DNA from 2 places in the Brevibacillus sp. SIMBA_040 genome. Region 2 is predicted to be linked to the other one. Evidence: predicted binding sites of a transcription regulator. Region 2 holds the regulator's gene; the other holds the start of a gene.
What was found. Region 2 encodes Rex, which represses fermentation and respiration genes when NADH is low (regulators of the CRP and FNR family bind a similar motif). Its sites were predicted from a motif close to TTGTGAAATATTTCACAA; they were not measured.
Positions count from the first base shown of each region.

Region 1: SB752_RS08280 (DUF1641 domain-containing protein) is a predicted target of Rex. The motif match lies at 2,132-2,149, and genes of this name have one in related genera.

Region 1 covers NZ_JAWRXI010000004.1:73,105-77,506, reverse strand. The annotation lists gene obgE (GTPase ObgE) at 12-1,289, shown strand; gene SB752_RS08285 (PilZ domain-containing protein) at 1,289-1,966, shown strand; gene SB752_RS08280 (DUF1641 domain-containing protein) at 2,243-2,692, shown strand; gene SB752_RS08275 (NAD(P)/FAD-dependent oxidoreductase) at 2,731-3,909, shown strand; gene SB752_RS08270 (hypothetical protein) at 3,971-4,123, opposite strand; gene SB752_RS08265 (ACT domain-containing protein) at 4,311-4,402, shown strand, end outside.
Region 2 covers NZ_JAWRXI010000002.1:316,028-320,429, reverse strand. The annotation lists gene dinG (ATP-dependent DNA helicase DinG) at 1-933, shown strand, start outside; gene SB752_RS04470 (ComEC/Rec2 family competence protein) at 975-1,868, shown strand; gene SB752_RS04465 (redox-sensing transcriptional repressor Rex) at 1,884-2,507, shown strand; gene SB752_RS04460 (amidohydrolase) at 2,524-3,828, shown strand; gene SB752_RS04455 (hypothetical protein) at 4,206-4,402, shown strand, end outside.

The DNA.
Region 1 (4,402 bases), on a different contig from region 2:
AAGGTGACACCATGTTTGTCGATCAGGTAAAAATTTATGTAAAAGGTGGGGACGGAGGAAACGGAGCCGTCTCTTTTCGCCGGGAAAAGTACGTGCCGCTCGGAGGTCCAGCGGGTGGTGACGGTGGACGCGGTGGAGATGTTATTTTTGTCGTAGATGAGGGCTTGCGGACATTGGTAGATTTCCGCTATCAAAAGCACTTCAAAGCACCTCGTGGAGAGCATGGGCGCAACAAATCCCAGCACGGTGCAGGAGCAGAAGACATGTATGTTCGTGTGCCTCCGGGAACGACCGTTATTGACGATGATACCAAAGAAGTCATTGTTGATTTGATAGAGCATGGTCAAAGTGCGGTGATTTCCAAAGGCGGCCGTGGTGGACGGGGAAATATTCGTTTTGCTAATGCATCCAATCCAGCTCCTCACATCTCGGAGAACGGTGAACCTGGACAAGAGCGGTACATCATGATGGAGCTGAAGCTGATTGCCGATGTAGGTCTTGTTGGATACCCAAGTGTAGGGAAATCGACGCTGTTGTCCAGTGTGACCGCTGCTAAACCGAAAATTGCGGCGTACCATTTTACAACCCTGACGCCTAATCTGGGTGTGGTTGATTTGGGGGAGAACAGCTTTGTCATGGCGGACTTGCCTGGATTGATCGAGGGTGCTCATGAAGGGGTAGGTCTGGGACATCAATTCCTGCGTCATGTAGAGCGTACCCGTCTGATCGTGCATGTCATCGATATGGCAGGAGTTGACGGTCGTGATCCGTATGAGGATTATTTGCAAATCAATCGTGAGCTGGTCCTGTACAACCTCAAGCTGGAGGATCGCCCACAGATCGTGGTAGCAAACAAGATGGATCTGCCTGAAGCTGCAGAAAACCTGAAGCGCTTCAAAGAAAAATTGCCGGATGTACAAGTATACGAGATTTCCTCTGCGACCAGACAAGGTGTGCAGGAATTGATGTATGCAATAGGTGATTTGCTGGCGACCATCCCGGAAAAAACAACCGTCGAGGAAGTTGTGGAAGTGGAAGAACGCGTGGTCTTCCGCGCAGAAAAAGAACCAGATGGATTCGAAATCACAAAAGACAACGAAGTGTTTGTTGTCAGTGGTGAGAAGATCGAAAGACTGGTGCGCATGACTAACCTGAACAGCTATGACTCTGCTCAGCGCTTTGCTCGTCAAATGAGGGGCATGGGTGTGGACGAGGCATTGCGCAAGCATGGAGCGAAAGACGGAGATACCGTTCGGATTGGTAAACTAGAGTTTGATTTCGTGGAGTGATGACAAAGACAATGATTGATATCCCATCCCTCACCCCATTTATGGCGGATAAACGGCTCCAACGAGGCGCTGTTTTGCAGATGCTCATCTCTAAGCAGGTAAAAACCCCGATTCAAGTAATGATCGAACATGTAAAGGGCGGCTATCTCGTTGTGTCCCATGAGATGAAGTCTGAAGCGATACCGGATCTGCTAGGATCGACAGTTCGTGTTCGATGGGAAACGGATGCGGCGGTCAATACCATTGATTTGGAAGTAGTTTCAGAACAGACCGTATGGCCAATTAGGCTCCTCGCTATGGTCCCGATCAGTGTCGGGGTAGAAATATCGCTCAAAGGCAAGCAAGATGTGCTTCCACCTGATAACGTCATTTCTGTTCCTTACAAAGTGATGGGAGCAAGACCGATCGAAGAAAAGGGCCAAGCGCTCCTGCTCAAGCTTTCTCCTACGCGTCTTGTATTGGCGACGGATGGTTATGTATCCAAAGGGGAATTTCTTCACTTGTCGTTTAACGTCCCTTCCTTCAATCAGGAAATTGTCGGCATGGCGAAAGTGGTGGAAAAGAACTTTCAGGATACACAGACAGTCATTGAATTGATATTCACAGATATTAGTGAAAAGCATCATCAAATCATCAAAGATTACTATAAAAAGCTCGTTACTGCCGCTTCTTCCTAATGAAGCGGTTTTTTTCCTTTGCTGTTCCTCGTAAGAAGGTATATAGTAGAGTACATAGAGTTCTAAATCGAGCCTGTTCAACATCACACTTGAAGTATCGTTTTCCTATATTTGTTTGTGAAATCATGCACTACTTGAATAGTTCGTTAACATGCATACTTCACTTTGTGAAAAATATAACAAACAAGCTGAATTGGGAGAATGGCGGCCTTACTCGTATGAACAGGCATCGAGAATAAAAGGCCTCTATTTCAAAGCAAAGGAGGACGTTTTCCTATGTCTCAAACAACTACGCAACAAGCTGCTGCTGAAGTAGCAAGCACTGCTACATTGGCACCTGAGCAACAACTGGATGTGCTCGATCAGTTGATGAAACCGGAAATTCAAGAGTCGCTTACAGTATTGGTGGCAAATCTGCCGAAACTGGCTGAAATGACAACAATTCTGACCAAAACGTATGATCTGGTACAAACGGTAGCGACAGACAAAGTGCTGATCGACGACCTCAAAGGCGGAATGGAAGAATTCGTGAAACCGATTTCCGACAAAGCAAAGGGCATCGCGCAAGCCGCTATCGAGGCGAACGACCGTGCCCATGTGGAAGCATCCACCGTTGGCTTGTTTGGTATGCTCAAAATGCTGAAGGATCCGCAAGTTCAAAAAACATTGCGTTTTGCTCAAGCATTCCTGGAAGTTCTGGCTGAACGTCAACAAGAAAAACGCTAAATCAATTACCATTGAAAGACAAGGACGGAGGATTGGGCATGGCGAAGCATATTCTGATTCTAGGCGGCGGTTATGGCGGATTGCTCTCCGCATTGACTGCACGCAAATATATGACAGCTGAAGAAGCAACGATCACTGTAGTAAACCGTTTTCCTTCTCACCAAATCATCACTGAGCTACACCGTTTGGCAGTAGGAAACCTTTCGGAGCAAAACGTGGCACTACCTTTGGACAGACTGCTGCGTGGCAAAGATATCGACCTCGTGGTTGATAGCGTAGAAAAAATCGGATTGGATTCCCAACGCGTTACACTGGCTAGCGGCGAATCTATCAAGTACGATGCACTGGTTATCGCATTGGGCAGTGAGACAGCATTCTTTGGGATCCCTGGCTTGCAGGAATACAGCTTCACACTGAAATCCGTTGAAGAAGCGAACAAGCTCCGTGCTCACCTCGAAGAGCGCGTAATCGAATTCGGAAAAAGCAAAAACAAAGCAGACGCAACCTTCGTGGTTGGTGGCGGCGGTTTGACTGGTATCGAGCTCGTTGGTGAATTCGCTGACATGCTGCCAGGACTGTGCCACAAGCATGGAGTTGATTTTGCAGACGTTTCCATCTATTGCGTAGAAGCAGGTCCTTCCATCCTGGCGGGCTTTGCTCCTGAGCTGGTTGAGCGTGCAAAAACGAGCTTGGAAAAACGCGGTGTGCAGTTCCTGACAGGGGTACCTGTAACCGAAATGAAAGAAACCACTGTATGCCTGAAAGACGGCGGCACCATCGAAACGAAAACAATGGTTTGGACAGGTGGCGTTCAAGGAAATCATGTAGTAGCTGAGTCCGGTATCGAAGTAAACCGCGGCCGTGCTACTGTAACTGAATTCCTGCAATCCACTTCCCACCCTGATGTATTCCTGGCGGGTGACAGTGCGGTAGTAATGGGCCCAGAAGGTCGTCCATTCCCACCAACTGCTCAATTGGCATGGCAAATGGGCGAATTGGTTGGTTACAACCTGTTCGCACACTTCAAAGGCACAAAAATGAACAGCTTCACGCCAGTATTCTCTGGTACTCTGGGCAGCCTGGGTCGCAAAGATGCGATCGGTACAATTGGTGCTAGCCAGATCAAGCTGAAAGGCTTGCCAGCTTCCTTGATGAAAGAAGCAAGTAATGTACGTTACCTGGCTCACATCAACGGATTGTCTTCGTTGGCATACTAATCCAAACCCACGTGAAAACCCGGGGCTTACACGCTCCCGGGTTTTTTGCTGTAAGCGGGATCTATCCGTTTCCGCTAGGGTCCTCAATAATGTTAGGAGATTGGGCCATTTTTTTACCCTTTGTATTGTCGCCAAATTGATCAAGACTGCTTGGTTTCCCTGCCGGATGATTGTTGCGGCGCTCCGACTTATCTGATTTTCCACGTCCTGCCATTGTCTGTCACCTCCTCTTGCTCACGATCATCTCTAGTCTGTACGAAGGGCAGCCCCCTCATGTAAGCAGAAGTGAACTGAATACGATTCTGTGAAAAAAGTTAGCGGTAAGGATTGTCATAGGGGGGGTAATCCGTTATAATGTCCTCTATGAAGAAACAACTGTTTTTCTCAGGAGGACACTACAGGTGAAACGGGAAGAAAAATTTTACTTGATTCGAGCCGACATCCTGCCTGAATCGATTGCGAAGACGATTGAAGCGAAAAAAATGCTGGAGTC
Region 2 (4,402 bases):
CATGACCCAGAATACGTGTACTGGATGGAGGTAGAGTCCCGCGTGGCTCGCAAACAGGTTCATCTGTCTGCGGCACTCCTCAAGGTTGCTGATTCACTCGCTCAACCATTATTTGCTCAAAAGCATAGTTTGATTCTGACCTCTGCCACGTTGACGGTAAAAAACAGCTTTTCGTATGTCAAAAGTCGCTTTGGATTAGATCAGCTGCCTGAGGAACGCGTGAGAACACTCTCTCTGCCATCTCCATTTGCGTACGATGAGCAAGGACTTTTGCTCATACCCGCTGATTTTCCGGCTCCGGGCAAAGAGAATGATCAATCCTACCTGGAGGCAATCATTCAGGGCTGTTTGGATGTTGTGGTCGCAACGAAGGGAAGGACACTCATCCTGTTTACGTCTCACTCTATGCTGCGGATCGTGTACATGGCGCTAAAAGAAAGACTGGCGGACGCGCCGGAAGCCTATACACTGTTTGGACACGGCATTGACAGCAACAACCGCAGCAAGCTCGTTCGCCTCTTTCAGAGCATGGACCGAAGTGTACTCTTGGGGACGAGCAGTTTTTGGGAGGGGGTTGACATCCCTGGTGAATCACTCAGCAGCCTGGTCATTGTGCGCTTGCCGTTTACACCGCCTAATCACCCGGTCTATCAAGGACGTGCCGACCTGTTGAAGGCAGAGGGGAAAAACGCATTTATGTCCATGGCATTGCCACAAGCAGTCATTTTGTTCAAGCAAGGGGTTGGGCGATTGATTCGTCATCATCTGGATCGCGGTGTCGTTGTTGTTTTTGATACGCGCGTCGTAGAATCGCGTTATGGCCGATCGTTTCTGCAATCTTTGCCGCCGTATCAGACCGAAAGTGGACCGTGGCCGACTCTTCGTGAGCGAATAGAACCATTCCTTAGTATGCAATCCCTGCCAGATTCATAAAATGAAGCAATAGTCTAGCAGAGATTTAGGTGATAAAATAAATGTTATGGAAAAAAGAGTGGCGCTGGTTGCTCGTTTTTGGCGTAATACTTCTCGCTGGCTGTTCGATTGACAACCATTTGCAAGAAGCGGTAAAAGTAGAGGACCCATATGAAAGCGAAAGCGAACAGGATTTTTCCGGCCTCGTGATCTCGTATTGGGCATTGCCGCATGGAGAGAGCACATTAGTGCGATTACCTTATGGTAAAACCATGCTGATCGATACCGGAACTGCCGAGGATTGGCCTGTTTTGTCGGAGTATTTGGCAGAGCAAAAGCTGACGCGGCTGGATTATTTGGTGTTGACGAATGATCAGCCGGAGCATGTAGGGGGTTACTCGCTTTTATCCAAGCAAATTTTGGTGGAGAACGTCATTTTACCCAAACTGGTGAAAGAAACGATTCAGCGTGTAACCCCCTTTCGTTCTGGCGTAGGGCAGCTGGCGGTAGAAGCGGGGCAGATTGTTACCCTCGATAAAGAAGTATCCATGAACGTATTGCTTCCAGATGAACCTTTGTTTTTATCACCCCAAAACAATTCACTCGTTTTCCGACTTGTGCACGGCAATTTGCATTTTTTGTTTACCAGTGGTGTAAATGAAAAGGCGGAAGAACGCTTGCTTGAGCGATATGCAGGCCAGCTCAAGGCAGAAGTGCTCAAGGTCGGAGACGAGGGTAGCAACCAAGGAACCTCTCAGCCTTTTCTCACTGCTGTCGATCCACAGGTTGCCATCATTCAAACTGGGAAACCGCGCGATAAAATGAAGGATGGCCAAACGGAGGTTCTTGAGCGTTTGGGGGAATCATGGGCAGAAACTTACATTACAAGTGATGCAGGAACAATCACGATTTTATCAAATGGGAAAGATTACCGTATTTTGAAGCAAAAGAAGTAAGGGGGAAGACCGAACGTGGCGAAACACGAAAAGATTTCGGAAGCGGTCGTCCGCCGCCTGCCGATTTATCTGCGTTACCTCAGTTATTTACAGCAAGTCGAGGTGACAACCGTTTCTTCCCAGCAAATGGGCAGGAATCTCGATGTAAATCCCGCCCAAATCCGAAAAGACCTGGCTACATTTGGTGATTTCGGGAAAAAAGGTATTGGCTATGATGTAAATTACTTGGTGGAGAAGATCCGGCAAATACTGAAATTGACCGATGAAATCAGAGTTGCGCTCGTAGGGGCCGGAAATTTGGGACACGCCATCAGCAACTATAACGCTTATTTGAAAGATAACATGCGGATTGCGGCTATTTTTGACAGCAATCCCAAAAAAGTAGGGAATGAACTCGCAGGCCTATCTATTCAACCGTTGGATGAGCTGGCAAAAACCATTGCTACAAAGCAAATCAAGCTGGCGATTATTACTGTTCCGGCGCCAGCTGCGCAATCCGTATGTGATCTGTTGACTCAAGCGGGGATCAAAGGCATCCTGAATTTTGCACCGACGACGATCCGAGCACCCAAGGATGTAAGAATCCACTACGCAGATGTGACTTCCAATCTGCAAAGCTTGGCCTATTATTTAACGTAGAGAACGGAGTGTACTCATGAAAAAAACGATCCTCATTCACGCAACCGTCATCACAGCAAATGACCAAAACGAAGTCATCCATGATGGTGCTGTAGCTTTTGAAGGCAACAAGATTACTTATGTAGGACCGACTCCAGAAGATCTGTCTGACGCTGGCTACGATGAAGTCATCGACCAAAAAGGAGACTTCATCCTGCCAGGTCTGATTAATACGCACGGACACGCAGGTATGTCCTTGCTACGCGGTTATGCGGATGATCTCCCGTTGCAGCAATGGCTGGAGGACAAAATGTGGCCATTGGAAGCTCAATTTACTGGCAACTCGGTTAAATGGGGCACTCAACTGTCTCTGATTGAGATGATTCGTACAGGTACCACTACATTCGTCGATATGTATGATCATATGGACGAGGTGGCAAAGGCCGTAGAAGCATCTGGTATGCGTGCGCGGCTGTGTCGAGGTATGATTGGTCTCTGCTCCGAAGAAGAGCGTCAAACCAAGCTGAAGGATGCTACCTTGTTTGCGAAGGAATGGCATAACCAGGCAGATGGTCGTATCACCGTCATGATGGCACCGCATGCGCCGTACACATGCTCTCCAGAATTCATCACCCAAATTATCGAAAAGGCAGACGAGTTGTCCCTGCCTCTCCACATTCATATGTCAGAAACGGCGTGGGAAGTAGGACAAAATGAAAAAGATTACGGCCTGCGACCAGTTGCTCATCTGGAAAAGCTGGGTATGTTTGCACGTCCGACCCTGGTTGCGCATGCCGTACATTTGACGGATGAAGAGATCGACATCTTGGCAAAATATAACGTGAAGGTTTCCCATAACGTTGTCAGTAATCTGAAGCTGGCGAGTGGGGTTGCTCCTGTACCAAAAATGCTGGCAAAGGGCGTAAGTGTTTCCTTGGGGACAGACAGCTCTGCCAGCAATAACAACCTCAATTTGTTTGAAGAATTGAAGCTGGCTGCGATTCTGCATAAAGGCGTGAACAACGATCCCGTAGCAGTGCCAGCCGAAGAAGCTCTGCGCATGGCTACCCGTTATGGTGCAGATGGCGTGTTCCAGGCTGATACACTCGGCTCGCTCGAAGTGGGCAAGCAGGCAGACATCATCGTTCTCGATAGTCACCAAGCCCATTTCCATCCAGCTCATGAACCAATTTCACATGTGGTATACGCTGCCAATGGACGAGATGTAAAAGATACGATTGTAGCCGGTAAGTTCCTCATGCGTAACCATAAGCTGTTGACGATTGATGAAGAACGTGCCATTTACGAAGCAAATCGCGTTTTCCAATCGTTGAAACGGTAAAAAGGCTCCTGTCAGGTGTGGACAGGAGTAAGAGAAGAAAAGGTGTAGGTAGGGGAATTTGGGTAATACTCGGGTCGTTCGCTCATTTTCGCCAGAGCTCTGTCAGGGAATGATGGCGAAAATGTAGTGTGGGTGTGTGCGACAATCGACGCAGTGGTGAGGACAAACCTGCCCAGGAGACGCGGTATTCCTGTAACAGAAACCCTAGTATGTCAGGAGAGGGGGTTTGTTGCGACCATTTCACGCGCTCACCTCCTCGGGGTGTATAGGTAGTATGACCGACCACCACCATGCTATGATTAGCAAGTTTTCCGTGCCGTTCTAAAACCTTCCCGTATAGCATAGGCTAGAGACAAAAATGGGACAGGGGGAACGGTATGTATATAAGGCCCAAACAGATGTGGTGGCTCATTCCTATTTTTAGTGGGCTATTCCTCATCGGGATTACACTCGGGGCGCTCGGCAACAAAATGGGGACAGATACATTAGCATCGTCTGATCAGGCAATAGAGGGAGATCGCAATCCTGTGGCATTGTCAAAGCTCTTGGATCAATTGACACAAGATGAGGAGCG